One region of the Bacillus sp. NPDC094077 genome, then DNA from elsewhere that is predicted to be linked to it. Evidence: riboswitches for the same ligand, from Rfam matches in the RefSeq annotation. Region 1 holds a riboswitch; the other holds the start of a gene.
What was found. Region 1 has a riboswitch for thiamine pyrophosphate ahead of thiM (hydroxyethylthiazole kinase). Riboswitches for the same ligand answer to the same signal wherever they lie in the genome.

Region 1 (3,176 bases):
CGCTGTGGCGTGTAGCAATAATGGTTCTGACAAAAAGACAGAAGCTAGTGAAAGTAAAGCAAAAGAAATTACAATTAAGCATAAATTAGGTGAAACGAAAGTTAAAACAAACCCTAAAAATGTTGTAGTATTTGACTTCGGTTCATTAGATACGTTAGATAAATTAGGTGTGGAAGTAGCCGGTGTGCCACAAAAAAGTGTTCCTAAGTACCTTTCTAAATACGCAGATAAAAAGTATAAAAATGTTGGTGGTTTAAAAGAACCAGACTTTGAAAAAATTAATGAGCTTAACCCAGATTTAATTATTATTTCTGGAAGACAAGCTGATTCGTATAAAGAATTTGAAAAAATCGCTCCAACAATTTACGTAGAACAAGATACAAAAGATTACATGAAATCATTTAAAGAAAACACAGAAATGTTAGCAAAAATCTTCGGTAAAGAAGATGCAGCGAAAAAAGAAATTGCAGCAGTTGAAAAAGACGTTGCAGCATTAAATGAAAAAGCTACGAAAAGCGATAAAAAAGGTTTGATCCTTCTTGCGAATGATGGTCAAGTAAGTGCATACGGTCCACAATCTCGCTTCGGTATTATTCACGATGTATTTGGTGTAAAACCTGTTGACACAGAACTTAAAGCAGATACACATGGTAATAAAGTTTCATTCGAATATATTCTTGAGAAAAACCCAGATTACATCTTTGTAGTAGATAGAGGCGCTGTTGTTGGCGGGAAATCTTCTGCAAAACAAGTTGTTGAAAACGAAATCGTTAGCAAAACAAACGCTGCGAAAAATGGTAATGTAGTTTACCTTGATGCGAACTACTGGTACCTATCTGGTGGCGGACTTGAGTCTGTATCAGAAATGGTTAAAGAAGTATCAAAAGGTCTAAAATAATCATATAAAAAGAGTGATAGGATGAACATCCTATCACTCTTTTTATATGGGAAGGTAAAGAACTTGTTATTTTACTAGAATGAGAGTAGACTTTGAAGTAGATGAATAATAAACACATGGGAGTTTGTGGATGCAAACTGAGAGTATGACTAATCCGTCATTGACCATTTGAACCTGTTGGATAATGCCAGCGTAGGGAGAGTGTAAAAGCACATGTTCAGGCACTTTGCGTACGCGCAAAGTGCCTTTTTGTGTATCTCCCATCATTATAGTTAGGAGATGAAATGGATGAATATGAAAGAAATTAGTAAAGTAGTGGATTTGGTGAGAGAATCTAATCCGCTCGTTCATAATATTACAAATGTTGTGGTTACAAATTTTACAGCGAACGGTTTGTTAGCACTAGGAGCATCACCTGTAATGGCGTATGCAAAAGAAGAAGTAGCAGAAATGGCTAGCATTGCTGGAGCGCTAGTATTAAATATGGGAACACTTCGTCCTGAAGAAGTAGAAGCGATGTTACTTGCTGGTAAATCAGCAAATACGAACAATGTACCAGTATTGTTTGATCCAGTTGGCGCAGGAGCAACCTCTTACCGAACAGAAGTTGCGAGACATATTCCAGCTGAAATAGATTTAGCAATAATTCGTGGAAATGCAGCTGAAATAGCTAACGTTATTAATGAGAGATGGGAAATTAAAGGGGTGGACGCTGGTACTGGAAATGGCAATGTTGTAAGTATTGCCAAACAGGCAGCAGACGAATTAAATACAGTTGCGGTGATTACTGGAAAAGAAGATGTTGTTACAGATGGAGAGCAAACTGTTCTTATTCGGAATGGTCATCCTATTTTAACAAAGGTTACGGGAACGGGTTGTTTATTAACTTCTGTAATAGGAGCATTTGTAGCGGTGGAAAAAGATTATGTAAAGGCAGCGGTGGCCGCATTAACATTTTATGGGGTGGCTGCGGAACTAGCAGCGGCTAAAACAGTAGAAAAAGGGCCTGGTAGTTTCCAAATCGAATTTTTAAATCAGTTAGCAAATACCACTTCAGGTGATATTGAGAAATATGGAAAGATTGAAGAGTTAGGGTAAGAGGGAGTGAAAGAAATGGCACGTATTGAAACAGATAAAATGTCAAAGTTATTACAAGTGTATTTTATTATGGGAAGTAATAACTGTACGAAGGATCCATTAGCTGTATTGAAAGAAGCGTTAGATGGTGGGGTGACGCTTTTTCAATTTCGTGAAAAGGGAGAAGGGGCTTTAATCGGAGAGCAGCGTCTACAATTTGCAAAAGAGGTGCAAGCACTCTGTAGGAAATATGGTGTACCGTTTATTGTAAATGACGATGTTGAACTAGCCATCAAATTAGATGCAGATGGTGTACATGTTGGACAAGAGGATGAGAAGATTACTGCTGTTCGTGAAAAAATGGGTAATAAAATTATTGGTGTATCTGCTCATACAATTGAAGAAGCTCGTTTTGCAATTGAAAATGGTGCAGATTATTTAGGTGTTGGCCCTATTTTCCCAACGAATACGAAAAAAGATACAAAAGCTGTGCAAGGAACGAAAGGTTTAGCTTACTTTAGAGAACAAGGAATTACGATACCGATTGTTGGTATTGGTGGAATTACGATTGAAAATACTGCTTCCGTTATAGAAGCAGGTGCGGATGGAGTTTCGGTTATTTCTGCAATTAGCTTAGCAGAATCTGCGTATGAAAGTACGAAGCGATTAGCTGAGGAAGTAAATAAGGGTTTGTAGATAAAAGACCATGTAGTATGAAAATACTGCGTGGTCTTTTGTCGTATAAAACAAAATATGCCGCTTAAACTAGTATGTATAAACATATACTGTTTTGGAGGCGAAGGCATGATTGTATTTCAGGATATTATAGCTGCTTATGAGAAAATGAAGGGCATTGTACATATGACACCATTAGATTATTCAAGTACATTTAGTGAATTATCACAGAATGAAGTGTATTTAAAGCTTGAGAATTTACAAAAGACAGGCTCTTTTAAAGTACGTGGTTCTTATAATAAAATGGTTTCTCTTGAGAAAGGTGATCTAGAAAATGGTGTTGTTGCGGCATCTGCTGGAAATCATGCGCAAGGGGTTGCTTATTCTAGTAATATGCTTAGTATTCCTTGTACGATTGTGATGCCAAAAGGTGCTCCGTTAAGTAAGGTGCTTGCAACAAAAAGGTATGGTGCTCGTGTAGAATTACAAGGTGATGTATTTGATGATGCATTAGCTTATGCACTAG
Region 2 (3,176 bases), on a different contig from region 1:
CAACAGATTAAACCTAAAAAGGCGAAGTATTCAATTACGAGAGGTATATTGCGTGGCATACAATTTACCTAACTAAATACGGCAGTGGATTTACTGCATTTGTTTTTTCAAAATTCCATTCTCCATTATGTAATTCAAAATGGAGGTGTTGCCCGTATGAATGACCTGTGTTTCCCATATGACCTAGTAATTGTCCAGTTTGTACTTGATCACCAGCTTGTACAGTACGATCTTTCATATGAGCATAAACTGTTGTATATAATTTCCCGTTTATTTGATGGGCGATGAACACGACATTGCCATAACTAGCTGAATAATAAGATTTCACAACTTTACCTGCAGCGGCAGCTTGAATGGAGACGTTACCTTGTGCTGCAATATCTATTCCATAATGCATTTGCTCCCAGCGCATATCAAAGGTTGAGCTGATTTTTCCTTGAGTAGGGAATTTGAAAACTGCTGGAATAGCTGAAGATGAAGCTGTTTGAGCTTGTGATTGCTGTTGATTTTGTACCACATATTGTTTGGCTACATATCCGTATCCTGTGCCAAAACGAATTTTATACCAAGTTCCTACTGTTTCTACTACTTGTACCTGTGTACCGTTTTGTAAGGAACCAAGTAGAGCGCTACTTGTGCTAGCATTGCTACGTACATTCAATTTTGGCGTTGCAACAGTGTATTTCGTATTATTTTGAACTGTGATTCCTTTTACTAAAGGCTGAGATCCATTAGATATGAACGCTTTTTGTACATAACCTGTTTGGCCGTTATGTAAAATTTTATACCATTCGCCTTGCTCTCCTTGAACGGTAACGAACTTACCATTTGGTAATACATCTAAAATGGAAGATTCTAAATTAGGTTCAGAGCGAACGTTTAATGCATTAGTATTGACGATGTATTGATTATTAGATTGAAGTTTGTTTTTTAGTAGAATAGCATCTTTTTGTACATAACCTACTTTATTATTAACAGATACTTTATACCAATCATTAGTTGTTTCAAGTATGTTCACTTTCGTATTAAAGCGAATTGTATCAAGTGATGTGCTATTTGTGTTATCTTCTTTATGTAAGGCTACTTGATCGACTTTGACATATCCAGTTTTAACATTAGATAATTGTTCAGCGTTTGCTTTTTGTACATTTGTTTCTCCCATAGAAGGAAGTAATGAGGCAATTGCGACAGTAGTTACTGTTAGAGCAGTAGCTTTCATATTCATATAATAGAGACCTCCTCTAGTTGTATAGTTAGTTGTAATTTTATTATAGTATAAAGATATAATATAGTGGGTGTATTCACATAAATGTAATATGAAATCAATATAAAAATAAATTTTTTCAGGATAATGATGCCTTTTTATACAATTAATTGGGATTTTATTTTCTAAAATAGAATATAAGTATTGTATAACTTTGTTATTTTGTTGACAATTGAGAAAATTAAAACAGTTGATGATGTCTTATTAGGGTGTTATACTGACAGTGATAATTTTATAGTTTGCTAGGAGAGCTGGTGTTGCCAGCTGAGAGTGGGCCGTAAGCCTTTGATCCTTTTTATTACCTGATCTAGATTATGCTAGCGTAGGGAAGCAATTCGGACACTAATAATGAGTCCCCGTTTCTTTGCGTATAGAAACGGGGCTTTTTTATTTAAAAATTCCATATTGAAACCACTAGGGGTGCTTTTCGTGCTGAGAGAGGAATAATCCTTAACCCTTACAGACCTGATCTAGGTAATACTAGCGAAGGGAAGTGGAACAACGAATAAATTAACATTTTATTTGCTGTAGCCACTTCTTATATAGAGAAGTGGTTTTTTATTTAGATTCATATATTGAAAGGGGAAAGAGAAATGAAATTTTGCGATAGATTATTAGAAACTGTACAACCAGTTTGGGAGATGAGTCATAATCATCCGTTTGTAGTAGGTATGGGGGATGGCACGTTAGAAAAAGATAAATTTCAGTATTATATTATTCAAGATTATTTATATTTGTTAGATTACGCAAAAATATATGCTATTGGTGTTGTAAAAGCAACGAATCCTCAAGTGATGGCAAAGTTCGCTGAGCAAATTGACGGAATACTAAATGGAGAAATGACGATCCATAAACAGTATGCAAAAAGACTAGGTATTTCTGCACGAGAGATGGAATCTGCAAAACCATCAGCTAAAAATTTAGCTTATACAAACTATATGATGTCTGTATCTCAAAACGGCACACTTGCAGAATTAATAGCAGCACTTCTTCCGTGTATGTGGAGCTATTGGGAGATTGGAAAGCGTTTAAATGATATTCCTGGGGCAAGTGATCATGAGTTCTTTGGTGAGTGGATTCAAGGATATAGTTCTGAAGAATACGGTAACCTTTGTATTTGGTTAATAGATTTATTAAATGAGATGGCAGTAGGAAAATCAGAGAAAGAGCTAGATCGATTAGAGGAGATTTTCTTATATTCCAGTCGATTTGAATATTTATTCTGGGATATGTCCTATCGTAAGGAGATGTGGGGATTTGAGGAGCAAGAACATACTACAGTTTCATAATGTTTCTTTTTATTATGATGAGAAACCAATCATTCATGAATTAAATGCTTCTATACAGGACAAAGAGTTTGTGAGCATTATCGGACCGAGTGGTTGCGGAAAAAGTACTTTATTTCGCCTTATTACAGGCTTAGAAGAAGCAAGCACTGGACAGATAGAGCTGACAGAAACAAAGAACCATCCTGTAGGGTATATGCCCCAACAAGATATGCTCTTGCCGTGGAGAACAATTATTGAGAATGCTGCCTTACCGCTAGAGTGCCAAGGTGTGCAGAAGAAAGAAGCAAAAGTAAAGGCAAAGGAACTGTTACATAAATTTGGTCTACAAGGATACGAGAAGAAATATCCGAAAGATTTATCTGGAGGCATGAGGCAGCGCGTATCTTTTATCCGAACTTTATTAACAGGCGGGGAGATATTGTTATTAGATGAACCGTTTAGCGCGTTAGATGCTTTAACGAATGCTTCTTTACAAGAATGGTTGTTTGAACAATGGAAAGAGTGGGAAAAAACAATTTTATTTATCACTCATGATGTTGAAGAAGCACTGTTTCTTTCGAATCGAATTTTAGTAGTGGAACAGCAGCCGATAACGACTTTGACTGAGCGGATTGTGCCGCTTG

Region 2: another riboswitch for thiamine pyrophosphate. It lies ahead of tenA (thiaminase II); the one in region 1 lies ahead of thiM (hydroxyethylthiazole kinase).

The regions. Positions count from the first base shown of each region.
Region 1 is NZ_JBNNUF010000009.1:106,989-110,164, reverse strand. Features, by position in the region: gene ACQKNR_RS20455 (siderophore ABC transporter substrate-binding protein) at 1-898, shown strand, start outside; TPP riboswitch at 1,005-1,114, shown strand; gene thiM (hydroxyethylthiazole kinase) at 1,187-1,996, shown strand; gene thiE (thiamine phosphate synthase) at 2,012-2,671, shown strand; gene ilvA (threonine ammonia-lyase) at 2,780-3,176, shown strand, end outside.
Region 2 is NZ_JBNNUF010000007.1:242,930-246,105, reverse strand. Features, by position in the region: gene ACQKNR_RS18610 (hypothetical protein) at 1-59, opposite strand, end outside; gene ACQKNR_RS18605 (SH3 domain-containing protein) at 65-1,225, opposite strand; TPP riboswitch at 1,499-1,610, shown strand; TPP riboswitch at 1,671-1,773, shown strand; gene tenA (thiaminase II) at 1,858-2,553, shown strand; gene ACQKNR_RS18595 (ABC transporter ATP-binding protein) at 2,522-3,176, shown strand, end outside.